Regions from separate parts of the Paenibacillus sp. FSL H7-0918 genome, predicted to be linked through region 2. Evidence: riboswitches for the same ligand, from Rfam matches in the RefSeq annotation. Region 2 holds a riboswitch; each other region holds the start of a gene.
What was found. A riboswitch is a leader RNA that binds a small molecule or an ion and turns the genes downstream of it on or off. The one in region 2 is predicted to bind cyclic di-AMP.
Positions count from the first base shown of each region.

Region 1: linked by a shared signal. The riboswitch ahead of MHI15_RS26070 (KamA family radical SAM protein) and the one ahead of MHI15_RS08990 (TrkH family potassium uptake protein) in region 2 are both predicted to bind cyclic di-AMP.
Region 3: linked by a shared signal. The riboswitch ahead of MHI15_RS29665 (hypothetical protein) and the one ahead of MHI15_RS08990 (TrkH family potassium uptake protein) in region 2 are both predicted to bind cyclic di-AMP.

Region 1 covers NZ_JBBOWJ010000004.1:232,238-243,148, reverse strand. Annotated here, with positions in the region: gene MHI15_RS26090 (hypothetical protein) at 94-342, shown strand; gene MHI15_RS26085 (YdeI/OmpD-associated family protein) at 493-1,062, opposite strand; gene MHI15_RS26080 (DinB family protein) at 1,119-1,634, opposite strand; gene MHI15_RS26075 (helix-turn-helix transcriptional regulator) at 1,718-2,629, opposite strand; gene MHI15_RS26070 (KamA family radical SAM protein) at 2,763-3,938, opposite strand; cyclic di-AMP (ydaO/yuaA leader) riboswitch at 4,071-4,214, opposite strand; gene MHI15_RS26065 (AraC family transcriptional regulator) at 4,263-5,930, opposite strand; gene MHI15_RS26060 (ABC transporter substrate-binding protein) at 6,070-7,095, opposite strand; gene MHI15_RS26055 (HAD family hydrolase) at 7,623-8,285, shown strand; gene MHI15_RS26050 (mannitol-1-phosphate 5-dehydrogenase) at 8,328-9,533, shown strand; gene MHI15_RS26045 (alpha-L-fucosidase) at 9,627-10,911, opposite strand, start outside.
Region 2 covers NZ_JBBOWJ010000001.1:1,984,331-1,995,241, forward strand. Annotated here, with positions in the region: gene MHI15_RS08985 (potassium channel family protein) at 1-528, opposite strand, end outside; gene MHI15_RS08990 (TrkH family potassium uptake protein) at 542-1,900, opposite strand; cyclic di-AMP (ydaO/yuaA leader) riboswitch at 1,963-2,140, opposite strand; gene MHI15_RS08995 (CPBP family intramembrane glutamic endopeptidase) at 2,463-4,139, shown strand; gene uvrC (excinuclease ABC subunit UvrC) at 4,228-6,180, opposite strand; gene trxA (thioredoxin) at 6,302-6,619, opposite strand; gene MHI15_RS09010 (YqzM family protein) at 6,973-7,131, shown strand; gene dnaI (primosomal protein DnaI) at 7,556-8,512, opposite strand; gene MHI15_RS09020 (helicase DnaB) at 8,531-10,069, opposite strand; gene MHI15_RS09025 (YuiB family protein) at 10,310-10,606, opposite strand.
Region 3 covers NZ_JBBOWJ010000006.1:192,473-203,383, forward strand. Annotated here, with positions in the region: gene MHI15_RS29635 (ABC transporter ATP-binding protein) at 1-340, shown strand, start outside; gene MHI15_RS29640 (ABC transporter ATP-binding protein) at 345-1,247, shown strand; gene MHI15_RS29645 (ABC transporter permease) at 1,240-2,520, shown strand; gene MHI15_RS29650 (hypothetical protein) at 2,555-2,743, shown strand; gene MHI15_RS29655 (hypothetical protein) at 3,208-3,567, opposite strand; gene MHI15_RS29660 (hypothetical protein) at 3,701-4,222, opposite strand; gene MHI15_RS29665 (hypothetical protein) at 4,237-4,791, opposite strand; cyclic di-AMP (ydaO/yuaA leader) riboswitch at 4,860-5,024, opposite strand; cyclic di-AMP (ydaO/yuaA leader) riboswitch at 5,444-5,633, shown strand; gene MHI15_RS29670 (hypothetical protein) at 5,885-6,301, shown strand; gene kdpF (K(+)-transporting ATPase subunit F) at 6,428-6,505, shown strand; gene kdpA (potassium-transporting ATPase subunit KdpA) at 6,518-8,194, shown strand; gene kdpB (potassium-transporting ATPase subunit KdpB) at 8,211-10,244, shown strand; gene kdpC (potassium-transporting ATPase subunit KdpC) at 10,321-10,908, shown strand.

The DNA.
Region 1 (10,911 bases), on a different contig from region 2:
AAGAAATAGCTGCGCTGGAGTCCGATGAGTTGCTGAAAAGGCGATAAATTAGTAAATAGCGTCATTGGAGTCCGAAAGCCTCAGCAGGAGATCATGGTAGCAGTAGCAGTAGCAGTAACAGTAGCAGTAACAGTAACAGTAGCAGTAACAGTAACAGTAGCAGTAGCAGTAACAGTAACAGTAACAGTAACAGTAGCAGTAACAGTAACAGTAACAGTAACAGTAACAGTAGAAGTAACAGTAGCAATAGACCCAGCGAATGATCATTCTTCGGCGGTATCGGACCCAGTACACCTTAAATGCAGGAAAATCCGCCATTTGGAGTATTATCGGACCGCATAGCTCCTAATGGCGGAAAAATCACCGTATAAGAGCCCATTTCTAAGGAATAGCTGCACTGGAGTCCGATGAGTTGCTGAAAAGGTGATAAATTAGTAAATAGCGTCATTGGAGTCCGAAAGCCTCAGCAGGAGATCATGCATCTAGCGCAGCTTAATAATCTAGCAGACGTCCATTATCATGCCATTGCCCGTACATTTTATTTTCTTTAGTGTTTGCTATGAATTTGTCTAATTTACTCTTAAATAAATCTGGCTGATGTTTATTGCTTTGGATCGTGTCGATCCGAACTCTTTTATAAAGGGCTGGAAAGGCTGTGAAATTCTCATATACTTGACTGTTCTCTTTTAGCCTTTGCTCTATAATCTTATCTACTATAAAAGAATCAGGGTTCATATCAGGAAGTACCCGTTTTCCTTCAGCACTCATTAACCCCAGCTTTTCGAGGCGGCGGACACGCTCTTTATTCAATTCAGTCCAAGAGCTTCTTTTGCTTCGGGGAGAGAGTCTTTGCGCCAGCTCCGTTTCCGAAATTTTCTTTTTCACTCCATCGATCCATCCAAAACACAAACATTCCTCAACTACGTCCAAATATAGCAACGTTTCTGGGTTTGGCGTCATACTAACGAGTACCCAACAAGATTGTTCAGTCTTACAATTCTCCTGCAGCCAAACTCTTAAATCTTCTCTCGTTTTTACTGTAATTAGATTTTTAATCTCCATAATTAAAATACAATTTCCTTTCTAGGTATGGAGTGGAGCGTCTTGCCCATCCGAGATTAATTTGCTTCCGCAGGAACCTGATACCAAAAAAGAGCATAGTCATTCATGGTGGAAGCATGGCCTAACTGCCGTAACATAGTAGATACATTGCCTCTATGATAAGTCCCGTGATTGGCGACTTGCAACACAATTTCTGATAGGCGTGTTTGGCGGATTCCGGCGAATGGATTGTCAAGCAGAATGGTTTGCTCCAAATCGGATTGGTTGTGTAACCATGCTTTGTATTGTTCTGATAGCTGGGCAAAGATATTTACGTATTCATCCACAGAATCTAGAATGCTCAAATTTAGCGGGATACTTTGTTGAAAAGCCTCTGGCATGGCAGTGCCTGTTAATACAAGATACCACATCGTATCAACCGCATAGATATGGCTAAGGGCATGAGCGATGGTGGGAAATGAGCTGTTCACTTCTTGACTTAGCACAGAAGGCGGGAGTTCCTTGATTCTCCCCAGGATAGTTTGGTTTGCCCATGTGTGGTATTTAAACATTTCTACTGGATAATTTGTCATTCGTACATTCTCCTTTTGAATGGTCATGGATTTGTTTTTTGTTACTGTAGTTAATATAAAAGAAGAAGTATGACATCAGACTGTCATACTTCTTCATAAAGTTTGAGTGTGTTTTGAAGCTGCTCTTTTAAAATACCTCGCAATGCAGGGGGTTCGAGGACTTCGGCGCCGCTGCCGAAACTCAGCAGAATGGACCAAAGCCAACGTGCTTCCAATGGCTTATACACAGGAATTCGCATCGTCATGCTTTTATCGAAATGAAATTCCTTGTCGACTTGATGAAACTGATCCAAAGCTTCTGCTAAAGCCTCAGGGCCTACCCGGATCACTATTTCCTCCACCTGATCTGCCCTGTTTGAACAGCCGGCCTCTTTGGGTACCTCATGTTGCGAATGAAAGGTATCCTGCGTCAGGAACAAATTCAGCATCCGGGAAAGTCGGAACTCCCGATAGTCCTGCCGTGTCCGGCAATAACCATAGATGTACCAGTTGCTATATTTAAAATGAAGCTTTACTGGTTCCATTTCACGGGTTGTACGTTCATTTTTTACACTGATGTAATCAAAACGGACAACATTTCGTTCCGATATAGCCGCACGTAAAAGAGGAAGTGCGTCAGGATCCGTACGCCGGGTTTCAAGATCCACCGCGAGACTAGAGGTCTGTGGCTCCGTTCCAATCGTTTGCAGCCGTTCAATGGTTCCTTGCGTATGCTCATCTTCAAACACGGAAGAAAGACTGTTCAGTACAGTAATCAGAGAAGTGACATCATACGAACGGAGCAGGCTTTTATCCATTTTATATCCGTCCATAATGCCATATCCACCTTTAGTTCCCTGATACGATACGACCGGGATGCCAGCGGCACAAATCACATCGATATCTCTATAGATTGTTCGCTGGGAAACCTGAAACTCTTCAGCCAGCTTGGAGGCAGATAAAACTTCGTGGTTCAATAGCTTGTAGATCATAGAAATCAATCGTTCCAATTTCATGTGTGCATTCCCACCCATTAGTCCATTTCGTGTTACAGCGTGATTATATCATAGATTTTTTCGGGCTAATTTTGGGAGGGAGGAGTTTTGTTGTTGGTGATGAAGAAATATCCTATGACAGAGTCGATTAAATCTATTTACAGATTAAATCCGCAGGCTCGCCTGATAAATCATTAACAGAAATAATAGTATCGTTTTTTTTCACAGGTGGGGTCCAATATTGCTCATTCCCAGGCAGGTCATCGAACCATTCGGCATCCTTTGGACAATCTAGAATCATAAATTTTCCGTATTCCTGATCTCTGGATTGATGGTATTTGAGATAGGCTTTCCCGTTATCAATGGCGAGAATTTCTATCTTTCCTGAGGTGTGGCTCATGGATAAGCGTACTCTTTTGCCAAGTCCTGAGGTTCTGGCTTTGGCTTCTTCTACAATTTGATAGACTTGCTCGAGCGGTAATACGAAATCCCGGTTTCCGGCTACGGGCCGGTTCACAAAGAAGTAGTAGGGTGTAACGCCAGCCCATGAAAGCCGGTCCAGTAGTTCCCCTAAAATAACGGGATCATCGTTGATGCCTTTGAGGATGGGGGTCTGATTTACGACAATTGCCCCTGCGTTGTGGAGAGCTTTAAATGCTTTTTTGGCTTCAGGTGTGATTTCACGAGGATGATTGATGTGCGCCATAACATAGATTCGTTTGTCTTCGGTAGAGTAAGTACGAATCAGCTCCAGCAGCTCTTCGTCTTCAGAGATCCGCATCGGATTAAATACGGGAATTTTGGAACCCAGTCTAATGATCTTAACATGCTCAATGCTTCTTAGATTTTCAATAATGGATCTTAGCTTCGGTGTGGAGAGAATTAAACTGTCCCCGCCCGTAAGAAGTACGTTGTTAATCTCCGGATTATTTGCGATATACTCCAAGCCCGGAGAGACATCAGCCATCGCCTCTTTCACGTCATTTCGGAACAGACGCTTACGGAAACAGTAGCGGCAATAAGCCCCGCAGACCTCGGATACAATCAGTAGTGCAGTTGTTCTATACTTGTGCTGACAACCAGGTACCACATAATTCGTGTCCTCATCGGAGGCGTCCCAGCGCCCATACTCCAGCAGTTCACCTTCGTTAGGAATAACCAGCTTACGGATGGGATCATTTGGATCATCCCAGTTAATTAAAGACAGATAGTAGTCATTTACACGAAAAACAAACTTGTCCGTAATTTCTTTCAGATTCTCTTTTTCCAGCTCAGACAACATAGCTATTTTGTTAATATCCGTGAAGTACTTTACCTTTTGCACGTACATCTCTCCTTTGTCTCGTAGTGTGAGAAATGAGGGAGCCTTAGTGTCAAAGGCCAATCTACTGCCAGCAGGGTCCAAAAAAAGCACAAAAAGAGACCCTTAGCAAGGGTCTCTGGTTATGTAAATAACATGAAAAGCAGACCCATCCACTGCTGACGAGGTTAGCTGACGGACTCGGGTAAGATGGTACCCTACATTCTAATGCTCAATGATTCGCCCCAATTAACTGGTTCCCCCGCTTTTCAACTGTAAAAGTTGGAAATTAAGCGTAGATAAAGTATACCCTATGAAGTTTTGAAAAGTCAAAAGAGAATCCTAGATTCACCTTTAATTGCTAGCGCTACTTCCGCCGAGTAGTTTAGGCAACAGCGTTAGCAGCTTCTCCCGGGTTAACGCATCACTAGAGTTCCATTTGCTTCCGTCGAGCAGATAAACATGTCCCTGACGTACTGCCGGGAGATTGTTCCAAAGTGAACTGTCTAGTAATCGTTCCATCGCAGCTCGCGAGTCTTTGCGTTCCGGAATGAGCATGAAGATATGATCTCCGGCGTAGGCAGGCAGTCGTGTTGGATCAACTTCGGCGAACCCTAACTCTTCGTCCAATATGGCCTGGATCTCTTCGGTCGGTTGTAAACCACAAGGGGCATAAAGCGCAGTGGAGAATCCGGACATTCCCATAGCATACAGATGATCTCCATGATCATAGACCAAAGCAGAGGCGGTTTCTCCAACTTGGAGGGTTGTCGTGTAAAGCTGCTGCCACATGGCAGCGTTTTTGATTGTGAATGACTCCAGCCATGCTTCGGCTTCGCGCTGTTTACCTAGCCAACTGCCTAATGTCCGCATTCGGTTGTCGAGAGGCGCAAATGAATCAAAGGTGAGTGTCGGAGCGATACCAGAAACTGCTCTGTAGGCTCTTTCATCACTATTTGCCAAAATGATCAAATCTGGGTTTAGGGAAGCGGTCAACTGCGGGTCCAGTGGAAACCCGACGTTGGCGAGCTTCTTAAGCCGATGTTTATAGACGCTGTTCCGGGCGAACGCTTCATCTCCACCGATAGGCTTTACGCCTAACGCGAGAAGGTCGCCAAGTGTTTCGCCATGATAGACAATACGTTTCGCTCGCTCTGGAATCTCCACCTCATGACCCGTCCAATCCTTGACGGTAAGCTTACGACCTTTCTGATGTGCATATTGTCCGGGTGTAACTCCGGTTTTTTGCCGAAAGCGGCGGCTGAAATAGTATTCGTCCGAGAAGCCGACCAGTCTGGCGATTTCCCGCAGTGGTTCAGTCGATTCCTGCAGGAATCGTTTGGAATGATTAATGCGCAGATCCGTCAGGTATTCAAGCGGCTTTTTACCCGTAAGCTGCTGAAAGATCGGTGTATATTGCCAGATTGATATTCCCGCCAGTTCAGCTAACTGCTTCACGGTGATACTCTCTGTATAATGCTCCTGAATGAATGTTATGGTCTTTTCTACGGATTCCGTAGGACTTGGCAGGTGTTTGGAAGGGTAATTATGCTCAAAAAGTAGCAGCAGCAATTCTTGGAATTTTAATTGTCGCTTGAATTGTTGTACATCATCGGTGTTATTCCTGTTCATGAGCAGGTCTTCGACTAGTCGGATTACCTTGGTGAACGGGTGCACAATTAACTCCCGTCTGCCGGAAAGCAGCTCTCCAGAATATCGTTTAGGATGCTCGGTTGTATAAATTGCTGTAAAGGTGATGAGGTAATAATACAACGTCAGCTCCTGGTTGTCCGTACTATAGGAGATTCCAGGAGATAGTAGATAACATTTATCCGTACTTAGTATCACGCTTTGATCATCGAGGTTCAATTGTCCGTTCCCTCCAGTAAATATGAGAAGGGTATAGTCCTGGGTTGTACGCGTTATAGAGCTTGAATCGGCAGCTTGAATCATCAGTTCGGCCTCGTTTAGCTGAAATAGCAGAGAGTGGAGTGGGGGGCAGGACGATGATGTATGCAGCATGGGTTCAGCCTCCGTTCATTTGGTGAGAATGATTATCAATGAATTCATTGTATATAAAAAAAAGAAGCATATCAACAGCTGTTGACATGCTTCTTGCAGTTTTTTATCAGCCTTGTGTTAAACTCTTCATCACAGAAGGTTATTTCATATTCAATAGCTGTGGAATTTCGCCAAGCAGCCATTCTCTTGTTGTCGCATCACTTGAAGTCTTCATGATGTCTTGTGTATAGACATATCCGTTCTTGACGGCAGGAAGGCTCTTCCAGATAGGGCTCTTTAATAGATTCTCTGTGGATTGTTTTGCTTCTTCTGCCACTGGAGTCAAGAGGAATATCCGGTCCCCGGCATATTCTTTCAGGACTTCCATGGATACTTCCTGGAACCCTTTACCTTCATCAAGGATCTTCTGAATAGCTGGAGTTGCCTTGAAGCCATTCTCCCCATAGAGTACCTGGGAAAGTCCGGTTGCTGCCATTATAAACAGTCTGTCTCCTGGATAATAAGTGAAGACCGCAGCCGTTTCGCCCTCTTTCATGCCTGCGGATTTCAATTGCTTCCACATGTTCTCTTCAGCGGTTTTATACTGCGCAAGCCATGCTTCTGCTTCAGTCGTTTTCCCAACAATTCCACCAATGTCCAGCATACGTTCCTGGAGTGGGGCAAAGGTATCAAATATTATAGTGGGTGCAATTTTGGAGAGCTGTTCGAAATCAGCTTCATCTGTGCCCGCATAGATGATGAGGTCAGGCTGAAGCTCCAATGTTTTTTCCAGATTGATAGGGAAGCCTACATCCTCCACACCTTGTAATTGATCTTCAAAAACCTGGCCTTCACCCATAGAAAGAGGATAACCTACCGCCTGCACACCAAGTGCGAGCAAATCGCCATAAGTTTCTCCAGAATAGATAATTCGCTGCGGATTCACCGGAATCTCTACAGTATGCCCTATGTAATCTGTATAGGAGCGGGTAGTCGCTGCTGCTTCATCTGTACTGCTATCTGAGGGTTCTGCTGAAGGTACCGCAGTTGCAGCGGAAGAGTTCCCGGTTGCGTTCACCGTACTATTGGCAGAGGATTGTTCCTTTGAGTTTCCGCACGCCAGTAGCAATGTACTCAGCAAAAATAGTACACATACCACAGCGAAGGACTGTCGTACCTTGTTCATATCTTATTGCCTCCCTATTATATGTAACGACCACCAATAATGATAATCATTCTCGATTAAAATATATCATAAATTAAAGCCTCTTTTTACTCAATGGACAAAAAATAACCCCGTAATTTGATTTGTACAATCAAGTAAAAAGGATGTGTTTAAAATTATTTTGAATTATTTTTAGCTGCTTGGAAAAATACTCTAAATAACAGCAATCGAGAGAAAGAGAGGGAGCTTGTCTTGATAACAAACTTGGCAGAAGGAATCCCTTGAAGCACATAGGATTGTGGTGTTTTTTTGAATCTGATTACTGTTATGTATTTAGATGTTCAGGTGATGCAAAAATCCAGGTTTGTCCACATTGATTGTAATCGTTATCATTACGTGGCATGTTATCTACCGTGCTTGACGTCAGTAGAAGGGCTTTGTTATGGTTTTTATAGTCAGACGCAAGCCGAAATAGCTTTTTGTAGAATATGCAGAAGGTTTTGCGTAAGATATTCTAACCAAACATAATACGAGGGAGATGGTTGATTGTGATCAAAGGAATTATTTTTGATTTTGACGGAACGATTATCGACACGGAGACTGCTTGGTACACCGCATTTAACGAGGCTTATGCAGAATATGGAGTGGATCTGACGCTTGAACAATATTCCACCTGCATCGGCACGAGCTTGAACAGTTTTAATCCTTATGAATATTTAATGACTGATCTTAAGCTAGCGATTGACAAAGAAGAGTTCAGTAAGGCTGTTAAACAGAGACACAGTAAACTTATGGAGCTTGAAACAATACGACCAGGCATTCAGCATTATCTTGATTCCGCCAAAGCAGCTGGACTGCGCGTAGGGCTGGCCTCAAGTTCTTCACTGGAATGGGTGGAAAAATATCTGAATCAATTGGGTATTCGCGAGTATTTCGAATGTGTTCGGACTGCCGACCATGTGGCAAAAGTGAAACCAGATCCGGAGCTATATAACCAAACGTTAGCTTGTCTTGGAATCACAGCTGATGAGGCGGTTGCTATCGAGGATTCACCGAATGGATCTAAGGCAGCAGCAGCAGCTGGCATCCGTTGCATTGTGACGCCTAACGAAATTACTAATTTTCTTGAATTCGATAAGCAGCACCATAAAATTGATAATCTAAGTCTTCTTGAATTTGATCATGTAGTTACTCAACGTTGCTTCGTATAGAGAAACCGAGAAACTAAGTTCAAATTAAAGGGGGATACCAAATTGAGAGCCGTACATTTTGGAGCAGGCAATATTGGCAGAGGTTTTATTGGGCCTATGTTGTCGGACTCCGGTTACAATGTTTGTTTCGTCGGAAGAAATAAGAGTAAAATTGCCCAATTGCAAAAACGTGGGCAATATCCTGTCACCCTAGCTAACAAGAACAGGGACAGCTTTATCGTTGATAATGTTACTGCAATCAATCTGAATGATACTGAGGACGTTACTAGAGCTATAGCAGAAGCTGAAATTGTGACAACTGCCGTCGGAATATCCGCTTTAAAAGATATTGCTGAGACCATTGCGCAGGGCATCGAACGAAGGCTTGAAAATAGCAGAAATCTCAACCCTCTTCATATCATTGCCTGTGAGAATGGGATTGGAAGCAGTCAGAAGTTGAAAAAATCAGTTTATCGGCATATGAAGCAATCCTTCAAGGAACTTGCTGACCGCAATGTCGCTTTTCCCAATGCGATGGTGGACCGGATTGTACCTATGCAGAAAAATACAGATTCACTTGAAATCCTCGTTGAACCCTTCAGTGAGTGGGTTATTCCCCGCAGTGGAATGATTGGTAATTACAATGAAATTAAAGGCGTCCATTATGTGGATTCGCTGGCGCCATACCTCGAACGGAAGCTATATACTGTGAATACAGGTCATTGCAGTGCAGCCTATTTTGGATACCTGGAAGGTTATACTAGCATTCAAGAAGCGATGTCTGATCCCGAAATCAGAGCTCGTGTTCACGGGGTGCTTAAGGAAACAGGGGCCTTATTGGTGCATTTATATGGCTTCAAGCCCATAGAACATGACCGGTATATAGAAAAGATGATGGAACGATTCACTAACCCCAACTTTAACGATAAAATTACACGTGTCGCCCGCTCGCCGCTTCGCAAGCTTTCACCTAATGATCGACTCGTAAAACCGGCAATGCTTGCTCATGAACTTGGTTTTGAGACCTCACATTTAGTCTCAGCTATTGCTTCTGCACTTTATTTTGATCATGAAAAAGATCCAGAAGCCTTACAGCTTCAAGCGGACATCCGAAACCACGGGCTAAGTGAAGTCATTGCTGCACAACTAAAAATCCCCACGGAGCATCCGCTTCATGGTCGCATTATTTTGGAGTCCAACAAATTACGCGCGAGATATCCTCATAGGACTAGAATGAAGACAGTAAACGTCAGGGTACCCTACTTTTAATATAAAACGATGGTTATAAAACTATAAAAGAGTGTTCTCTGCTGGATGGGCAAGAACACTCTTTTTATAGGTTACGAAGGTCTGTAAGTGTCCCTAATCCAATTCAATCCGCAGAACAACCGGAGTCTCACTGCGAACCGAGGTTGTTTTTATAACCAAGGCTTCATCGGTTCTTTCCCATGCAGGTTGTTCCTCAAAACCTAAGATTTTGATCTGTTTAATCATCCCATGGAAGTGAGCAGAGTTTTCTTTAAGGGATTTGATTTGCACTATACCGTTGTTTGGATAGACAAGAACAGTAGCGTAAAGATAACTGCCTTTTACCGTAAAGCGGATATCTTCATTAGTGAAAATTTTCGTGATCCCATCTGTAAACTGACCTTCAACAATCTCCGTAGGGCCTTCCCCGAAGGTGCGCCAGTAGGTCGTATCATAGATTGCTTCACCATTCACCTTTAGCCATTCTCCGATGCCAAGCAGAATCTCCTGATCCTGAGCTGGAATGCTGCCGTCCGCTTTAGGACCTATATTCAGCAGCAAGTTGCCGTTTTTGCTTACGATATCTATTAGATCTCTGATAATTTCTACGGCAGATTTATAATCATTTTCCGGTGTATAACACCATGAATTTTTAGCAACTGCTGTATCCGTTTGCCAGAAATAAGGTTTAAGCTCGGAGAAATGACCTCTCTCAATATCTGGGATTGCTGAGCCAAACATGAAGGCATCATGCTTATAATTGATTGCAACCGGAGTTCCCCATTCCTCTCCCTTATTGTAATAGTAAGCGGCGAACTTTTTGAGATAGGGTTTGAAGGCAGCTGTATGAATCCACCAGTCAAAGTAAAAGATTTTCGGCTGATAATTGTCTACCAGCTCGCAGCAGCGAATCAACCAATCCTCCAGAAATTCTTGATTAGGTGGGGAGCCAAATAAATCGTGATGATCGGGTTCGGGCATAGATGGCCAATAGAAATCTCCACATACAAGCGGTTCATGGATATCGGAATCAAATTCCTTGCCATGAGACAGGAAGAACCAGTGCTCAGCTCTATGGGAAGATACACAAAACTCTAATCCCTGCTGCTCAAAAGCGTCTTTCATTTCCCCGACTAAATCCCGCTTAGGACCCATCTCATATGTGTTATAGTGAGAGTAAGCGCTCTTATACATTTGAAAGCCGTCATGGTGCTCTGCAACAGGCATCACGTATTTGGCACCAGATAATTTGAAGAGACTGGCCCATTCCTCAGCATTGAAATGCTCAGCCTTGAACAAGGGGATGAAGTCTTTATAACCAAAGGTTTTATGCTCACCATAAGTAGCAAGATGATGTTCATATTCCCGCGAACCCTGGATATACATATTTCGGGGATAC
Region 2 (10,911 bases):
ACTGCAGCCATATTTAGCTCTTGTATTTAAATCAGACAAGCTTCTGCCGTTCATGCAGGACGGTACGGTCAGCTCGACAATTTTATAATCCTTGGACAGTTCAATATAATCCAGCAAATTGGGCGTCACCAGCTGATGTGCCACACGAATCCCCATATCCCGCTCCGGAAAAATAACCCGATCAACCCCCAGCCGCGACAGTGCGCGGCCATGAAGGATAGAGATTGCCTTAGCCACCACTTGCTTGACTCCAATCTCCTTCAACAAAATGGCCGCCAGAATGCTTCTCTCCATATTGTCACCAATCGCAACAATCCCACAATCAAAGTTCCGTACACCAAGCGAGCGCATAATTCCCTCATCTGTAGCATCTGCTACTACCGTATGCGTCAGCTGATCGCTCATTTCCTCCACGCGTTCTTCATGGTGGTCAATGCCGAGCACCTCGTAGCCCATTTCCATCAGCTCAAGCGCCAGGCTTGAACCGAAGCGACCTAAGCCGATTACTACAAATTGCTGTGCTTTCATTTCTAATTAACTCCTATCCAATAATTATTTTACCTTCCGGATACTTATACAGTGGTTTACCCTGTTTGGGACCGAGTGCATACGCTAAGGTTAGTGGACCTAGCCGACCTGCAAACATCGTCAGACAGAGTAGAATCTTACCGATCGCTGACAGTTCCGGAGTTAGCCCCATAGTCAGTCCTACCGTAGCAAAGGCGGAGGTCGTCTCAAACAAGATTGCCAAGAAATTACTGTCTTCAGTTGTGGAGAGTATCATCGACACAGAGGCGATTAACAACAAAGCCAGCAGCGTGATCGTTAATGCCTTGTAGATGCGCTCTTGAGCCAGCCGATAACGGAACAACACAACATCTTCCCGTCCACGCAGCATAGCAATTACAGCACCAATCATCATCGTAAAGGTTGTTGTCTTAATCCCCCCGCCCGTTGAGCCCGGAGAAGCACCAATAAACATAAGAATCACTATAAAAAATTGTGTAGCCTGCCGAAGTCCAGCAATATCTACTGTGTTCGCGCCAGCCGTACGGGGAGACACGGATTGAAAGAAGGCCGATAATATTTTACCGCCGAAATTCAGTGAACCCAGGGTACGAGTGTTAGTAAACTCAAATATAAAAATAACCAAAGCTCCGATCAGAATCAGCCCTGTACTGGTGGACAGGACAACTTTACTATGTAGAGACAGCCTGCGGGTTACCCGAAACTCCACCAGATCTGACATTACAATAAAACCAATCCCGCCGGAGACAATCAGAAACATCACAATAATATTCACAAGCGGATCATATACATAATCAGTTAAACTCCGAAAATCCCCAAAAATATCGAACCCCGCATTATTAAACATAGACACCGCATGAAATATGCCATAATAAATCGCTTTTCCCAACGGCATATCAAAAGCCCAGCGAATAGACAGCAGCACAGCGGCACAGCCTTCTATGACAAGAGAATATATGAGGACTCTCCGGATCAGTCGCACAATTCCTTCCATAGAGCCTTGATTCATGGCTTCCTGTAGGATTAGCCTGTCCCGCAAAGATATTTTACGCTTTAACACCAGTGAAAATAGAGTGGCCATGGTCATAAAACCTAAGCCGCCGATCTGGATCAGAATCATAATTACGGTTTTCCCAAAAATGGTGAACGAAGTTCCGGTATCCAGCACAACAAGCCCTGTAACACAGGTTGCCGACGTTGAAGTAAATAATGCATCAATAAATTCCACGGAATTCCCGCTTGTGCTTGAGATGGGCAGCATAAGCAGCAAGGCCCCTATCAGAATGATCGATGCAAAACCAAGCACCAGTATCTGCGGCGGCGAGAGCTTCAGAAACTTAAATTCAGAAATCCTGCGAAACTGTGAAGCCACTTTGCTCACCTTCTTATCAAAAATTCCAACAAAAAAAGCACTGGAAAACCAATGCTGACTTGGTTCCTGCAGTAAATTAGCCTACGAGGTTAGCTGTCGGATTCGGACTGTGCAGGCTGCCCTATTCGTTCCCAGAAAGAAATTCACCCCTGATGAAAGTGCCATTTATCGTGTACACTCCACTTTTCATCACTTCTTATGGTTCCCCCGTTTTCACCAGAAATTCGGCTACTATACAATTGCATACAAATTATATACGTTATTTAGTGAATTCACAAAGACACAATTAATGCTCATTCACATGAAAAAATGCGGTTTAAAGAGACTGCATCAAAAGGAGTGCCTTTTCTCATCACTTTTCCGTGTTTTCCCTGCAATTACACCGATTCTCATCATTCGTGCAGAAATGAACACGATAAAATTCATGGTATAAATTCACATGACTATTCTATACTATCTCTATTACCCATAAAAAGAACATATAATGTTTTTTGTAACCAACCAGGCACTAATACTATAATGGAACATAACATTGTCACAGTACATAACAAGGAGGCGTTACATGAATCCCGTCGGCCAGCCCTTACAGCAACGTGCCCTCTCCAAGAGGCTCATCATCTCGGGCATTATCGGTCTTATTCTATTTATTATGTTTCAGATTTCCCCTTCACTGCTTAGTAGCCCTACAGGTGAAGATACCACCGTCATTAGCAAGGCAGAAGCCCGTGACCAAGCCATATTATTTGCAGAACAAAAGCTCAACTACACCGAAGCACCAAACGATCAATGGAATGTACTTTACCAGACGGACTCTTCCTTTTATGGTTATATGTCTCGCGAGAAGCTTGTGGAGGACTACACCAAGAAAAAATTGGATCAAAAATATCCTTTTGATGTCTTTCGGGCAACGCTTACTCCTTCAGCGGAGCAAGAGCCGCAAATCATCGTTGACCTCAATATGTATAACGGTAAGATTGTCGCTTTCTCAAAGGCTGCAAAAGTTACCTCCGAAGAGGGGTTAGGCATCGCTTCCGTTGGTGCAAAAGAGGACAAGGGAGCTGACCTCACTCTAGCGCAGAAGGAGAATCTTGCTCGTCCTTGGCTTCAGGAATGGGAAGTAAATCCTGCCAAGCTACAAATTGAATCGAATACAGGAAGCCATGGGCTAGTGTATACGGATAGTACTGTTCAGGTCGGCGAATCCTTATTGCACTATTATTTTGATTTCAGTGGAGAGCAGGTATCCAGCTTTAATGCCGGATTCACTGCACCGGCTTGGCATACCTCCTACGTACAAGGACAGACCTCTTTAGCGGAAAAGCTAACATTATTCGGTTACGGTATACCCACACTGATTTTAGGAATTCTGGCACTCGTCTACAGTATTCTTAGAAGAGAGCATACTTCCTTTAAACGTGGAGTATTCCTAAGCTCAGCCTATTTTGTAATCATGATGATCAGCACCTATAATATGCTGCCTGAATCAACGGGCGAAGGGCTAGAAGCACAGATTACCTCTGTCATTATGTTTATCATTTATGCTTTGTACAGCCTGCTGATGTCCTCCTTGCTCTACTTTTCTTTAGTGGGCGGCAATGGCTTATGGCGAAAAGAGGAAGACATGAACCCTTGGCCCCGCGCCAAAGAGCCCGGCTATGGACAATATGTGTTGGACAGTATCCGGGCTGGATACATCTGGGCTTTCGTTCTGCTAGGGGTGCAGACGGTTATGTTCATCATATTATCGTTTACCTTGCACAATTGGTCTACTACAGACGCCACCCAATCTCCTTATAACATGAGATATGCTTGGCTTCTGCCTATCGTCGCATGGCTCGCTGGTTTATCTGAGGAAGCCATTTATCGCTTTTTCGGAATTCCTATGCTGAAAAAGGTGTTCCGGAACACTTTTATCGCTTGCTTGATCACCACGCTGGTTTGGGCGTTTGGCCATACGTTATATCCGATCTATCCCATCAGCTCCCGTCCCATTGAGCTGACCGTAATCGGGCTGCTGTTCAGTTATATTTTCCTTCGTTACGGATTTATTGCTGTCATGTTCAGCCACGTCGTGTTTGACAGCATCCTGATGGGCGCTACGCTGATCTTTATGAAGGAGAGCGTAAATGTAGGCGCGGGTATCTTCGCGATTATTATGCCGTTCATAGTCGCTTACATCGTCTATCGATTTAATCCACCACAGAAGCCTAAGCCGGTGGAGCCTTCTTCTTTGATTTAAACTAATGTGAAGACGTAATGAAATTAAAAAAGGGCATCAAAGCAGCTTTAGTCGCTGCTTTGATACCCTTTTTCTTTTGTCACCATTGCTATGAGGTTGGCTCTTCATCCTTGAGCGCATCAAGAATTTGTTTTGCCAGCTTTTCTCCAATAGAAAGTGTACGGAAATCATCCACGGAGGCTTCTTTAATTTTCTTAAGCGACCCGAAATGCTTTAGCAGCGCTTTACGGCGCTTCTCACCTATACCAGGTATAGAGTCCAGCTTGGAGGTAACCATGGACTTCCCGCGCTGTTCACGGTGGAAGGTGATCGCGAACCTATGGACCTCATCCTGAATCCGCTGCAAAAGGTAAAATTCCTGACTGTCCCGGGCTAGCGCGACAGGCTCTGGCGGATCTCCAACCAAAAGCTGAGCCGTCTTATGCTTATCATCCTTAACAAGGCCGCAGACCGGAATGAATAATCCCAGCTCATTCTCCAGAATATCAATAGCAGAGGAGATTTGCCCTTTCCCTCCATCGACCACGATAAGATCCGGTATCGGAAGATTCTCCTTCAATACCCGCTCATATCGCCGCCGAATGACCTCGCGCATCGTTCCATAATCATCCGCACCCACCACCGTACGAACCTTATATTTACGGTACTCTTTTCGTGCAGGCTTACCATCAATGAAGACAACCATCGCTGAGACCGGATTAGTCCCCTGAATGTTCGAGTTATCGAACGCCTCAATACGGCTCAAGCGTTCAAGCCCCAAGCTCTCGCCTAAGCTGATCGCTGCTCCAGAGGTACGCTCTTCATCCCGTTCAATCAGCCGGAATTTCTCGTCGATAGCCACTCTTGCATTTTGGCAAGCCATGCCAACCATCTGCTTCTTAAGACCGCGTTGTGGCACAAGCACCTTAATGCCCAGCCACTCCTGCAGAATGGAGGCGCCGCCAGCGGCATCCACGATCCCAGCTGCCGCAGCTTCCTCCGCCGCCGTCGCACGTGCCTCAGCCTCTTCAGCCGATTCAGGAGTATCTTCACCCTGTTGTAAATCCGCTTCTGCTGGAGCAGCTATGGCGATCTCGGGTTTAGTCTCTTTATTAGCCAGAGATTCCTCATCGAGCACATCCGGCAGCAGGATCTCCTGCGGCAAAGCGGGATTATCACTATAATACTGCGTCACATAAGACATAAAGTCACTGTAGGCTTCACCATAGAACGGGAACACGGAGGAATGGCGCTGAATCATCTTCCCTTGTCTCATGTACAGAATCTGTACACACATCCATCCCTTGTCTACAGCATAACCAAATACATCCCGGTCCTTAGTATCTGTAGTGTTGATCTTCTGCTTCTCCATCAATGCATCGATATGGATAATCTGATCCCGCAGTTCCTTCGCCCGCTCAAAATATAATTCCTCAGCTGCTTCCTGCATTTTTTGCTGTAAATCCTTTTTAACCGCCTCATGACCTCCGCCTAGAAAAGCAGCGATGTCCTGCGTAATCTGCTCATACTCGGATTTCTGAACCTCCTTCTCACACGGTGCCAAACACTGGCCCATGTGATAGTAAAGACAGACCTCCTTTGGCATCACGCCGCATTTACGAAGCGGGTACATACGATCTAGGAGCTTTTTTGTCTGCTGAGCAGCATAAGCATTAGGATAAGGGCCAAAATATTTTGCTTTATCTTTAATCACCCGGCGTGTAACCTCAAGGCGCGGGTGAGTTTCATTCGTTATTTTTATATAAGGAAACGTCTTGTCGTCTTTCAAAAGCACATTATAACGCGGCATATGTTTCTTAATCAGATTACACTCTAGAATGAGCGCTTCCATGTTACTGGACGTAACGATGTATTCGAAATCAGCAATATTAGCGACAAGCCGCTGCGTTTTACCATTATGACTGCCTGTAAAATAAGAGCGTACCCGATTCTTAAGTACCTTCGCTTTGCCCACATAAATAATAGTGCCTTCCTGATTCTTCATCAGATAGCAGCCAGGCAGATCGGGTAGTAGTGCCAGTTTATTGCGGATATTGTCCAAAATGATCCCCTCCAGCTAAATTGGACCCATGATTAGTTGGCATTCAGCACACAAAACGCCTCCGGAATGAACCGAAGGCGCTGAGTGGCAGGGCCGAGGCCCGAACAGTAGCATCTATCAATTATTGATGTTTTGCTACGATATTTTTCAGGGATTCTTTGGAGTTCAGTCCCACAACTTTATCTACCGGTTGACCATCTTTGAAGAAGATCAGAGTTGGGATACTCATAACACCAAAACGGGAAGCCGTTTCCGGATTCTCATCCACATTCAATTTTGCAATTTTCACGTCGTCTCCGAGCTCTGTGGACAATTCATCCAAGATTGGAGCGAGCATTTTACAAGGACCACACCAAGGAGCCCAGAAGTCTACTACTACAGTACCTTGACCTTCCACTTCGTTACTGAAGGATTGGTCAGACACGTTCACGATAGCCATGATATTGTTCCTCCTTTAAGTTTTGCGAAGCATTACGCACATCTTAAGCCAAAGCTTAGTTCATGGAAGCTGCTCCGAAATATGAGTTAATAAATTGTTTCATGTAATATGATAACCAAATTACCACTTACCGACACATTACAAGTATAACATATCTTTATGGGATATGTGAAATATCACTCGCAATTATATTGCCTTCAATGTATTTTTTTTGCGTACTCTTTTCTTTACAACCTCCCCAGCATTTCGGTATACTTAAAGAAAGCGCATTAATTGTCAATGACTTATTTCATAAACTAATGTCAATTTGCATCTAATAATATGGGGCTTGTCCCTGTAAGGAGGCAGAAACTATGGATGTTAACGCGCAAGTACGGGACCCACGAGAACATATCAACGAAGAACCCCGCAATGATCTTGGGGATTTGATGACCGGATTTTTCGGAATGACCACGTTTATGACGGTTGTCTTTTTCGGAATGGTCATCCTTAAGTTCATTCTCTCGGAGTAAAGGAATCTTCGCACAATAAAAAGAAGCTGTCTCAAAAGTAGTGAATGCTACTTATGGGGCGGCTTCTTTTTTTAGAATAATGAGGGAAAACCTCCCTGATTATAACCGATATTTGCTATAAATGAACGAAATCAGGGAATTCCTCCCTAATAATCGGGAGAATATCTGTTTTCGCTGACGAATCAGTTCATTTTTAGGGAGATATTCCCTAATTATCGATCAGATTCAGTATGCCCGCCAGATGCTGCAACCCGAAAGTGTGTTTGAACAAGTGAAAAACAATCAGGACTTAAGGCGATCCTGCTTCGTAGCAGGGAAAAAGCGGCGTTTGAGTTCGAATAACCAAAAAAAACGAAGAGCAGCGATCCTCCAATAAAAGAGGAATCACTGCTCTTTTGAATTTTACATTATGAATATTCCAGGCTTATCTATTGGCCCCTCTTTGATTTTCCCCATGCAGTGGAAGAACATCCACAAAAGGAGCAATGCGATCCATTAGTCGTTGGCCTTTATAGACCTCTTCACCATCTTTGCTCGTAAAGCTAAGATGTTTCTCCAAGCCATCCAACGGATAATTCGAGGTGTAGAAGGTTGGTTTGCGGTTCATCCGATAATTCAAGATCGCCCCAAGTACATGATCACGAGCCCAAGGATTCAAATTTTCCGCACCAATGTCATCAAAAATAAGTAAATCGCAGTTTTTCATCGTATCAACAGTTTCCTTCATCTTCTGGCCATCCATCATGATCGATTTCAAGTCCTCTATAAAGTCTGGCATGTATACGATCACTCCGGTATATCCAGCAACAGCAAGCTCATGCAGTAAATAACACATCAAAAAAGTTTTGCCTGTTCCGAAAGAGCCATGTAAATAAATGCCGCGTGAAGTCAGGCCTTCCTCTTTAACATTCGTGATATAATCAAATATTTTATTCACAGCCGAGACCCGGCGCGGGTCTTTGCCCATAATATCTATCTCATCATAACCGCCGTTAAGTACACGCTCGTCCACATAAAAGCTACGAATACGTTTGCGGATGTTATCCTGATTATCTTGTGCCACTTTAAGCCGGCATGCCGTCTTGCGTTCATATAGATCCACTGAACCATTCACAGTTTCTACCGTTAGTTTACTATAATGGCCAGGAAAATCATTTGGACACTTCTCTAGTCCTGGGCAGTTCGCACAGTTTCGGCTTTCCTCTACATATTGATACAGGCGACTCATATGAAGCCGCAGTCGTGATTCGTCCAGTTCAGGATGTTCGGACTGTAATGCCTTCACAAGTGGATGATTGAATAACCCCTGTTCAAGATCGCGTTGACGCTGCCGTAGAGTTGGATTGTTGATCGAACGAAGTACATCGCCCATAGACTCCATTGTTCCACCTCTCTTTCATTAAGGCGTTTGCGATACGCCTTTTTTCTTACTAGCCTTAATTTCTGCTGCTTTCTTCATCATCGCCGCGAATTCCTCTTCCGATACTGTTCCAGCACTTCCATCATCCAGCACAATCGGAATTTGCGGTTTATTGGAGCGGCCTGTATTTTTGGCATAAGAACGTGATCGTGTTCCTCCAGCAGCATTAGCCGTTGTCCCCTTGCCCTTCACTTTGGACTGATCTCTAATATATCTTACAGCCTTCTCGTAGGTGTTCACTTGTTTAACCAGCATATTGGAGGCGATAGCCTCTACAAAATTGCGGTTCATCCGCTGTTCTCCACCCGAGGCTACCATAGTCATTAAATAATGAATGAGTACATTAATTACTTCACCGCTCAGCTTATAGTTCAGATCTATTTTCTCGAACATATCCATCAGATGGCTGGGCACTGCACCCGGGAAAAAGGTTTGTAGCAGTCTCGTATAAGGTTCGTTCCGCAGCATCATATTATATTGGTGAATGTCACATTTGGACAAAAATTGTGGCGGTACTTCTACATAATACTCCATCTCAACAGATTGCTCTGGTGGTGCTATAGAATCATCATTCTCTTCGGTCGCACTGGACCGGATAGAAACAACTTTCGCAGCTGCAATTTCACGTTTTTCCTGTCGTTTCATATCTTGCCTGAAATGTTGGCTCGCTTTATATTGCAACGCATCCAGCATGACCTCGCCCTCCGGTGAGAACACTCCATCCTCATCCAGCAAACGACATAAATCCTGCGGACTCAGTTCGTATTTATGAGCAACATAGTTAATTACACCCATTTGAGTATGGTCAAAGCGCAGTTTTTCTACATGAGCCCGATTCACAGACTCCCGTGGAAAACGCAAAATAATGTCACTGTATCCAATTGCCTGCTCTCCGGATTCAAGCGTGCCGGGCTGTCGAACAGAGGCTACCTCTGCCAAAGCTTGCTCCAGCTCATAATCAATGACATGTGTATTAAGTTGAAAAATATCATAAAAAGGCACGGAAATATTCTCTTTGCCTATAGATCTGCGACTCCACTCTTCCGGCTCGCGATTCCAGAACTGTTCCCGTAAGGACAGCACAGCAAATTTGCCAATCTTATCACGTAACAGCAAGGTTAAATGCTGAGTGGCAAAAAAGTCGGCTGGCGATAGCGGCGGCATTAGCTCATATTCATATAAATAATCATCTGTTTCCGGCACATAGATTCGACAGGTCTGCAATAGACCCACTGCTTCTAACCGGGAAGCCTGATCAATTAAATATTTGCGGCCTTTCTCATTGGGTTCAACACCCAAAGTCATAAATAGCCTGCGCTGTTGCTCCACTCCAGAATAGCCAATGCTATCTGCTGGCACATGTTCAACCAGCAAGCGATAGAAGCTGATTGCAAAGGCTCCTACCATAGGTTGATATACAGAGCTAAGCATACGTCCATCTATAACACTAAGACCAAATTCGCGGGAAACGCAGTACCGATGATGTTCGGTGAAATGATGTAAGTTACTCATCCGCATCTACGGATACCCCCTTGTTTACACGAATTCATACAGGATTCTATTCTATCACAAATTAACATAGCGAAAATGTAAATAAAATCCCAATTTCGACTCTTTTCGCAATATAATCAACTTCTTCTTACGAATATCTACCTCTATTAAACAAGAAGAAACGGCTTCGCCGTCCTCTAAAGAGGAAGGTATCCCGTTTCTCGCAGAAATATAAGACTGATTCATAACATAGGCTCTTTCAAATCTTTAAAACATCTTGTAACCGCCAAAGCGCAGCTTTTGAATGGTCCATCCACTAAGTATAGCACCTGCAAGACCAGCGACACCTGTAAGATAATCAACAAAGTGGAAACTGGAGAGATGCTCCCAGAGCGACATCGCGTTTCTATCCCAAATAGAATAGATTACGACGGGTAGAATAATAAGTACGAATAGATAAGCGGGAAACCAGGTTGTCTTCATTAACATGTTAAGAATAAAGCCGATACCAAACATCATCACAAAGAATAAAACGGCTAGGATAAACACTGGAATAAATCCCATCTTACCGTCTCCACCCCTTTCTATAAAGAAGCGCACATCTTTTACAAGCTAGTAGTAAGTTTACTAGAAAAAATGTCACGAAGCAATGAACTTTATTCAAATTCACGCACTAATTCGCACACTTAGAGGATGCCTCCGTTTGCTCTTGGCGGCTTGATTGCGATACAATGCAAGTAGATTAATCAGATCATACATAGCCTATGAAGCAGATGCTTCGTAAGACTAAGTTTATGCTTTAATTGCGAGTTTTACGCGATGTTATTTCAGCGAGGCTTATGCTTCGTAAAACTTTTAAGGAGTGAGAT
Region 3 (10,911 bases), on a different contig from region 2:
ACGGCTGGCGGATTATATCGTCCTTATGCATCGGGGAGAACTGCTGGGTATGGCTGAAAAAGACAGTCTGTTCGGTGCTTGGACCGAGGTTTGGGTGAATGCTGCGGATGAAGAGGAGCTTGCGGAGTTATCGGCTGAGTTGCCAGGAGGCTTGCACTTTACCATGGATACACCGGGTGTAGCTTCTTTTATCATAGAACAATTTTCTGAAAACGAGAAACGCATTCATGACTTGGGCGTAAAGGTTATCAAGAGCCGCAGTTTGGAACTGGACGAAATATTAAGTTTATGGACACAGGGTCATCGTCCTATTCTAATTGACCACAAGAGAGGGGACTAGAGAAATGGAAGCCTTAAAGCTGGAAAGTGTAGTTAAGCAATATGGAGAAAAAACCGCAGTAAACGGAATTAACCTAACCGTAGGTAAAGGGGAAATTTACGGATTACTGGGGGCGAACGGCGCGGGGAAAACAACCACGATGCGTATGGTGCTCGGCCTAATCTACCCTGATGAAGGCAAGATTTTGTATAACGGAAAACCTTTCAACAGTGAACTGCAGCAACTTATGGGTTATCTGCCCGAAGAACGTGGACTATATCCTAAGGTGAAGATCAGCGATCAAATCGTTTACTTGGCCCGCCTGCGTGGGATGTCAGCTAGTGATGCAGATAAGAGCTTGCGCTATTGGCTGGATCGATTCGAGGTTCCGGATTATTACAATAAAAAAATAGAAGAGCTTTCCAAAGGAAATCAGCAAAAAATGGGCTTTATCGCCGCTGTCGTTCATAAGCCGCAGATTCTGATTCTAGATGAAGCTTTCAGCGGGCTGGATCCAGTAAACGTGGAGCTGCTGAAAGATACGGTCAAAGAATTACGTGATTCGGGAACAAGTATCCTCTTCTCTACGCACCGGATGGAGCATGTGGAAGAGCTATGCCGTAACATTACGATTCTCGATCGATCCAATACGGTCGTTCAAGGGGATATCCGCACGATCAAGAATGGCTACCCGCGGGAAGAAGTATTGCTGCGTACAGCTAATGAGGTAAAAGGTTTGGAGTCCATCGCAGGTGTTACAGCAGTTAAACGGCTGGAGCGTGGGTATCTGTTATCGATCAGTGAGATCGGTGCAGCACAGCGTATTTTACAGCAGGCGATAGCACAGGGTGAAGTGGAGCATTTTGAAATCAAGGAACCTACGTTAAACCAAATCTTTATCAGAGCGGTGGGTGAATCTAATGAATAAGATGGGGACAATTATCGGCTTTACCTTTAAAAATAAAGTTAGAACGAAATCATTTATGATTACTACTTTGATTCTAGTATTATTGCTCAGCATAGGGATGAATCTTCCCTATATCATCGATCAGTTTAAGGGTGATTCGGCCAAAAGTGAAGTTACTCAAATTGCTGTGATTGCTGAAGAGGGAAATCAGGTTGCAGAATTGTTGAAGGCTTATACTGCGCCAGAGGGCATGCCACAGGCTAAGATAGTACAATATGCTTCTGCGGAGGATGCCGAGTTAAAGAAAGCATTAGATGAAGAGACCGTAGAAGGTTATGTTACTTTTGCGGAACCTACTGGTGAAGGGCTTCCACCCGTTACTTATCATAGTAATGATGGGGAACTAAACGGAGATGTGCAAGTTTATCTCCAAAATGCACTTCAGCAAGCAAACACACAATTCATCGTTGGCGACAAGCTGACCTCTGAACAGATTGCTGCAATGTCAACGCCTGTGCAGATTACTACACAACAGCTTAACGCAGGCGGTGGCAGTGAAAGCTCTCAGGAGGACACTCCAGCCATTAACTACATTATCGTATATGCCATGCTTATGTTGTTCTTTATGTCCATTATGATGACAGGCAACATGATTGCCGCAGAGATAACTTCTGAGAAAAGCTCGCGGATTATGGAGATTCTGATTACAAGTGCCTCACCTTTAGCGCAAATGTTCGGTAAAGTTATCGGTGTTTTCCTAGTAGGAATATTGCAAATTGGGATCTTTGTCGCAGCGATCGTCGTCAATTTGACGCTCCCGCATAATGCGACTGTATTGGCTGATTTTGATCTCGATTTAGGCCAGCTCAATATTAACTTGCTGCTCTATGGATTTGTCTTGTACGTATTAGGTTACTTCCTCTATGCCTTGATGTATGCGGCTGTAGGTTCGATTGTCAGCCGTACGGAGGATCTCGGTCAGGCGGTAATGCCAATCATGATGTTAGGCTTCGTAGCGTTCTATGTTCCACTGTTCAGTATCTCCAATGCAGATACTCTAGTGGTTAAGATAGCGAGTTATGTGCCTTTCACCTCACCATTGACGATGCTGCTCCGAATTGGTGTCGGCGAGGTGGCGATCTGGCAAGTCATTGTATCGCTGCTGATCCTGCTTGTGACTACCTTCATCTTCGGATGGCTGGCAGCCAAGATCTATCGTACCGGCGTACTGATGTACGGCAAACGCCCAAGTATTAAAGAAATCAGAAAAGCAATGAAAGCTTACAAGATCTAAGATGACCTCATATAACTTTTAAGGAGTGCTAATGATGTCTACAAGCGAACAATATACCATTATGCTTTTAATGAGTTCTGTATCGCTGGCTACGGTTAGTAGAATGCTTCCGGATGGCTCCACTTTTATGGATTTCGTTCAAGGCCTATTGACTGGTATTGCTATAGTGGGGATGTTGGCGGGATTGTGGATGTACGGTAAGGCGCGTAAGAGTAAAGCGTAATAGTAAGCACTGAGTTTTCGGGGGTATCCTAACAGCCGTTTATGGTTGCTGGGATATCCCCGTTTTTGAGTTGGCAATCTCTTTGTATACGAGCTGATATAGCTAACGGACCCAGCAGCACTTAAATGCAGCAATCATCGAGATTTAGCAAGATATCGGACACTATAGTCGCTATTGGCATGAAAAAGGGTGAATTAGTAGCTCTTTTAACCAAATAGTTGCACTGGAGTCCGATACTATGCTCAAAAGGCGATAAACGTGCAAGTAACGTCATCTGGGTCCGTAAGGCTTGTCTTGGTGGAAGATGATTAGGGCTTGCTTTAAGACGATCCAAGACGTTCATCGCTCGGGATTTCTACTGGAGTCCGAACGCCGGCCATATTTGTGGAAAAGCTTCAATTAAAGGCTCCTGAGTCCATTAGTCGCTTCATGCGCTCAAAGATCGTTTGAATTCTAGTCAGAGACTAAATTATAGAAAGATTTGCGCTCGTTAGTATATCCGTTTGGGTGGTCATCTGCTCCCGTAGAGCTCTAAGCTGTGTTTTCAGTGCGGGAACACTTTTTTGCAGAATAATGCTTATTTGAGAAAGAGGCAGCTTTAAGCCGTACCACAATACCTTCACAAGCTGTTCCTCCCAAGGTAATGCCTTAGCCGATAGAAGCGAGCGCCGGGCAAAAGAATCAGCACACTGGTGAATACAAGTGCGGTAAGCGTGGATAGAGAATAACTGAGGATCAAAATCATCCTGACGATATATTTTATGAAGCTCTATGAAGGTGCGGATAGTAATCTTGTCTGCCTCATTAGATTGTTCTAACAACATGGAACTAAGTACGTAGACTTCATTAGTATACTTTTGAACACACTCTGCAAATTTAGTACTGTAGGTGGACTCGGGAGGTAAGGGGTCAGGCATGGTGAACACGATCCTTTCAGATTGAGAGATTTGCTTGAATCTATAATATAGAAAAGTAAGAGATGGATTTATTGATGAGATCGGCGGTGTCTGGTTCCGGGCAACTGTGTTTTTGCTGGGAGGCAGTGGATAAAGCTTTTGAAGGCTTGTAGTAGAGCCGTTCACTTCTGGAATTGCTCCCCCCTGCTGCAACACTGTACAGACGCCCTTGCTGAATATGCCCTGCCAAGGATTTACCCTGGAGCTTGGCCTTTAAATCCTGCAAAGCACCCTGAACTAGCTCAAGCTTAACCTGCTCCCAATCTGAACCTTCGCGGCGGACCTTATCCAGCGCTTCTTCAAGACGGCAATGACAGATGGCCCGTAAAAAAGAACTCCATTTAATGAGATCGAAATTTTTGGTGTTGGCAGAGATCAGACAAGCCCCCCAACTGCAGCCTCCCTTACAGGTGAGCTTCAGAATACCATAACGGCAGCCTTCAGCCCCTTCCATTCCATAGTGAATAGGCTCGGGTTCATCCAATACAAATACTTCAATGCGGGATAGTCTGCGCTGGTCCATAGTAGGGTTCCTCCTTAGATTTCCAAAAGCTTTAAGTCTACATGATGAGTGACACTAGCCCTTTCTACACAAGCGAGCATTTCCATTTTATTCTCACAGACTGCGGTATGCTCTAGCCATAGTCGGAACTTCTCTTTTCGTATAACAGATAGATGTAAGGGAAAGGTGCTGCGGGATCTCAAGACATACCAACCGGCGCTTACATCTTTCCAAGGCTCCTTGAAGGCTGTAAACCACGGGAGCTTTTGGTGTGATGACCAATCCTGCTGCTGCTGTTGTTCTCGAATATTTTTATATATCTCATATACAATCTTAGAGTCTAAACAGTCTTTACAAGAAGAAGGTGTGCTGAACTGGCGAAGGGCTTGGATCTGGTTCTGGCCAAATGCATAGCCTACAATGTACCTGTGATTATGTTCTTCGAACCACAAGGCCCCGAAACAAACGTAATTTAGACTTATCGGCTCAAGCAGCCCTTGATGTATCCCTAAATAATAGTGCTTCAAAACATTCACCCCATCCAGCGTGCTATCACCTAATAAGCTTAGGTAACGCAAAAACCGCAGCAAGAGGAGGACCTCTGCTGCGGTTTTGGATTACAGGCAGATATACCTGGGCCAAAGCGTGGCGGATCAAGGGTCTCTCTCTTTACGCTTACGAGGTTAGCTGTCGGATTCGGACGGTGAGAGTCGCCCTACCTATTGAGACTTATGCAGTCTCCTTTGGATTCACCCCAAGTAGGCCAGGTGGCCTGATGGTTCCCCCGTTCCCTGCGAATGCAGGAACTCAGCGTTGATTGTTTTTCATGAATTAGATTCAACCCGAATCATACTCTTTTCAAGATTTTCTGTAAAAAACGGAAAATGTTCTTTTAGAGCAATTTTAACCATATCCTGCCGACTACGACTGAAAAACGAGGTAAATAGGTATTTATGGCGTGTTATCGCGCCTCTTTCTCGCTCAGCCTCAGCTTCTTGCGTTTCTACCTATAATGGGAATTTGCAGTATTTTCGCTCTAAAAAGGTGAATAAAATCACATGTATTATAGATAGCGATTAAACGCTCCAAACTCGAGTAAACAAGAGATATAGAGAGATTAGATATCAAGTAAGCGCTATCTAATGGGAAAATAGTTTTTAATTTGCATTATTTTGGCATCATTCAGGTTTTACAAGTCTTCGTGCATAAGAGTATGATTACTCCTGTTTCAACGACAATCGAATATTTGATCCGCTTAATTTCCGATAAGGAAAGCGGGGGAACCAACAATCGGCAGCCGATGTGAGAGTCGGAAGCCGATTATGGGGTGAATCCTGTAGAGGGTGTGAGTGAGCTCGCATCTATACAGGTAGGGCGACTCTCACCGCCCGAATCCGACAGCTAACCTCGTAAGCGTATGGAGAGAGGATGAGTGCAATGTGACCGCTAGCGAGCCACAGAGGAGATCCTTTGTGGCTTTTTGCTGTGCTCTTAGAAGCAAAGCATTTATGGAGGCCTCCCCTAAGAGGTCGCTAAATTCATCATTAGCGGTATTTGTAAGGCAGCGTCTAATGACGTGACACAACCGAGCTTTAGGTTGTGCCCGAAAATGACGATAGGTCAACATCCTTTCGGAGATTTTCGTTGCCTCCTTGTTGTAAATGAGCAGGAGGAGAAAAAAAGATGACGGATCAGAATGAATATGTGCTTGTATGTGCGCCTACAAAGGCGGGAGAACATTTCATTAAACTTCTGAAGTTCAGGGGTATTAAGATGGCGGGATTAACCAACAATGTGGCTGAGAAAGCTTTACTTGAGGAGCTCGGGATTGAGCAGGTTATTCTAGTGGATACCCGCCATCAGAGCACTTGGTTTCGCCCATCGTTCCCGGTAGGCAGGGTATATCTGTTTGAGAGCAGCTTTCCGCTTTGCTGCCGCTATATTCAGATGTGCCGTACCTGGACGACACAGCCGATTTTTGTGATTACAAGTTCAATAAATCCTAGATTGGTCTATAAAAGACTTGGTGCGAGCTATGTAATCTATTCCCATAGTGGTGATGCTGATTTTCTAATCGATAGATCACCTCATCAAGGATAATGGAAGGAGTGCGGAAGATATGATGGATCTGTATATGGTGGCTTCGTTAGCTGTAATTTACGGGTTATTTTATGGCTTTATGCGCTGGTGCGCAGGTGTAGTTGAGGATACGGGGAGGGATAAGCTGTGATTCTAGTAATCGCTGTTACCCTACTGTTGTTTATATATCTGGTTTACGCGTTGATTCATCCTGAGAAATTTTAAGGAGGGGCATTCATGGGCATTTTGCAAATAGTCGTCGTAATTGTAATTCTCATCTTGCTGGTCAAGCCGATGGGAACGTATTTATATCATGTATTTTCTAACGAACCGAATCGTACGGATCGCTGGTTTGCAGGCACAGAGAAAGGTATTTATAAGCTGATCGGCCTGAAAAAACGGGACGGAATGTCCTGGAAGAAGTATGCACTCAGCTTTGTTTTAACTAATATCGTACTGGTTGCTTTCAGTTATATTTTTCTAAGATTACAGCGGGGATTGCCGCTGAACCCGAATGGAATTGCCGATATGGAACAGACGCTTTCATTCAATACGGTGATCAGCTTTATGACCAATACGAACCTGCAGCATTATAGCGGGGAGACGGGACTATCGTATTTTTCACAAATGGCAGTCATCACGATGATGATGTTCACGTCTGCAGCGAGCGGATTTTCTGTTGCGGTTGCTTTTGTCAGAGGGATTACAGGACAGAAATCAGTCGGGAACTTTTTCGAGGACTTCGTAAAAGCACATATTCGTGTATTCATTCCATTAGCTCTGCTAGTTTCATTGGTGCTGGTAGGATTGCATGTGCCACAAACGCTCAAGCCATCGCTTGAGGTCACTACACTTGAAGGGCAGACGCAACAAATCGCTATCGGTCCAGTCGCTTCTTTGGAATCAATTAAACACTTAGGTACGAATGGTGGCGGCTTCTTCGGAGCCAATTCAGCGCATCCTTTTGAGAACCCTAATCCACTTACGAACGTTCTGGAGATTCTCTCTATGTGGATGCTGCCAGCCTCTTTGCCATATATGTACGGATTGTTCGCTAAGAACAAACGTCAGGGCTGGGTGATTTTCACAGCAATGATGACCTTGTTCGTACTACTGCTGGGATTGAATTATTATGCGGAAACCAAAGGCAATCCAGCTATCAATGCGCTGGGGATCGAGTCTTCGCAAGGCAGCATGGAAGGTAAAGAGGTACGTTTTGGTATCCCGCAATCTTCGCTGTTCACTTCGGTAACAACGGCAGCTACGACAGGTAGTGTTAACAATATGCATGATACGCTGACACCGCTGGGTGGCATTACCCCTCTGGCCCTAATGATGCTCAACAACGTCTTCGGGGGAAAAGGTGTCGGACTAATCAATATGCTGATGTATGCCATCATGGGTGTCTTCTTATGTGGACTAATGGTTGGCAGAACACCAGAGTTTCTCGGGCGAAAGATAGAAGCCAAGGAGATGAAGCTAATTGCGATTGCTATCCTTGTGCATCCGTTCATTATCCTTGTACCAACAGCAGGTGCGTTCTTAACGGACTTGGGCAACGGTTCCATCACGAATCCCGGATTCCATGGACTTAGCCAAGTGTTATATGAATATGTCTCTTCTGCCGCGAACAATGGTTCAGGATTTGAAGGGCTTGCGGACAACACCACCTTTTGGAATGTTACAACCGGAATCGTAATGCTGCTTGGCCGTTATGTCTCTATAATCGCGATGCTGGCAGTTGCAGGCTCACTGATCCAGAAGAAGCCAGTTCCTGAGACGATTGGCACATTCCGCACAGACAATGGTCTGTTCACCGGAATTCTGATTGGTACCGTAGTAATTATCGGGGCTCTGACGTTTCTGCCAGTCATTGTGCTCGGCCCGATTGCAGAATATTTGACCTTACGGTAGGAAGAGGGAGAACAAGATGAGTACTGTAAAAAGAAAAAAGCTGCTGACGGGACCCATACTCCTAAGCGCTGTAAAGGATAGCTTTATTAAGCTTAACCCGGTGACGTTAATTAAAAATCCGGTCATGTTCGTAGTCGAAATCGGTACGATTATTGTATTGCTTATGGTACTGGCCCCCGGATATTTTAATGCAGAGAAATCGGTAGGCTTCAATATCACAGTGTTGTTCATTCTGCTATTCACAGTGCTGTTTGCCAACTTCGCTGAAGCGCTGGCTGAAGGCCGCGGGAAAGCCCAGGCGGATTCACTCAAGAAAACGAAACAGGATATCACAGCTAACAAACTCGTTGGAGGGTCTGTGAAGACCGTTTCTTCTTCCGAGCTTCGTAAAGGAGATATTGTCATCGTCAGTCAGGGAGAACTTATCCCTGGCGATGGTGAAGTAATTGAAGGGCTGGCCTCCGTAGATGAATCTGCAATTACAGGTGAATCTGCACCTGTTATTAAGGAAGCCGGCGGAGATTTTGGCTCAGTCACAGGCGGCACCCGGGTAGTCAGTGATGAGATTAAAGTCAAAATTACCAGTGATCCCGGTGAGTCATTCCTGGATCGGATGATCTCCCTCGTTGAAGGGGCGAAACGTCAAAAGACACCCAATGAAATTGCACTAAATACACTCTTGATCAGTCTGACGTTGATTTTCCTGATTGTAGTAGTGACCTTGCGGCCAATTGCGACTTATCTGGGCGTTGATCTAGATATTCCTGTTATGATCGCCTTGCTGGTCTGTCTGATCCCGACCACAATCGGGGGACTGCTCTCCGCTATCGGGATAGCAGGGATGGACCGCGTCACACAGTTTAATGTCCTTGCTATGTCAGGGAAGGCCGTTGAAGCTGCCGGCGACATTAATACAATGATTCTAGATAAGACAGGTACGATTACTTTCGGAAACCGGATGGCGAGTGATTTTGTGCCTGTTGGAGATGAAACGGAAGCTGAGCTTACGGCTTGGGCAGCTATTAGTTCGCTAAAGGATGAGACTCCGGAAGGACGTTCGGTTATTGAGCTGGCTAAGAAGCTGGAGCGCAGCTATGACAGCAAACTTGCTGAAGGCGGAGAGTTCGTAGAGTTTAAGGCTGAGACCCGGATGAGTGGTATAGATCTACTTGATGGACGATCTGTTCGTAAAGGGGCAGTCGATTCCGTGAAGAAATGGGTACAGTCGAAGGGCGGAGTCATTCCCGCGAACCTCGACAGTAATTCCGATGCTATCGCTCGGATGGGGGGGACCCCGCTTGCTGTTGCGGTAGACAACCGGATTTATGGACTTATTTACTTAAAGGATACGGTTAAGCCAGGCATGAAAGAGCGGTTTGATGAGCTGCGAAAAATGGGAATCAAGACTATCATGTGTACAGGGGACAATCCGCTGACCGCAGCTACTATTGCCCGTGAAGCAGGGGTAGATGATTTTATTGCAGAGAGTACACCTGAGGATAAAATAGCGGTTATCCGCCGTGAGCAGAACGAAGGCAAGCTGGTGGCAATGACTGGTGATGGTACGAATGACGCACCTGCCCTTGCCCAAGCTGATGTGGGCTTAGCGATGAACAGTGGGACTACAGCCGCTAAGGAAGCAGCAAACATGGTTGATCTGGACTCCGATCCCTCGAAGATCATTGAGGTTGTAGCTATTGGTAAACAGCTACTGATGACGCGGGGCGCGTTGACAACGTTCAGTATTGCGAATGATATCGCTAAATACTTCGCAATTATTCCGGCAATGTTCATGCTCGCCATTCCCGAAATGGAAGCCCTGAATGTCATGGGATTGGGTTCACCTAGCTCGGCAATTATATCTGCATTAATATTTAATGCGATTATTATTCCGCTGCTGATCCCATTGGCTATGAAAGGTGTCTCGTATAAAGCGATGAGTTCTACGAAGCTGCTGGGACGTAATATTTTTATCTATGGTTTAGGTGGAGTAGTCGTTCCTTTTGCGGGCATCAAGCTTATTGATTTGCTCGTAAGTGTATGGATATAACAACGGATTGACTAATCATTGAAAGGGTGAGAGCATCGTGAATAACAGAAAATCGATTGCGGACGCTGAAGAACAGTTGTCATCATCGAAGGGTGCTAATTTCTTTATTATATTACGGCTATGTCTAGTGTTTATTGTTCTTTGCGGAGTGATTTATCCTCTGACTACTACAGCGATTGCTCAAGTTCTGATGCCATCGCAAGCGAACGGCAGTCAGCTGAAGAATGACGCTGGAGTAGTTGTGGGCTCAGAACTCATCGGGCAAAGCTTTACGGACCCGGCATTATTCCATGGCCGTGTATCCAGCATTGATTATAAAGCGGAAGCCTCAGGTTCCAATAACTACGGCCCATCCAACCCGGATATGCTGCAGCGGACGAAGGATTCCATCACACAGTGGCAGCTTGATAATCCGGATGTGCCTGTAAACAAGCTGCCGGTTGATTTAGTAACCAACTCGGGTTCAGGTCTTGATCCGCATATCACTCCTGCGTCGGCAATTGTGCAGATTCCCCGGATCAGTAATTTGACTGGGATTCCAGCCGCGCAGCTGGAAGAGCTAGTGAATAAGCAGACCGAAGGTCGCGATCTAGGGCTGTTTGGTGAAAAGCGGGTAAATGTTCTTAAGCTGAACATGGAGCTGCAGAAATTAACGAACAAATAAATA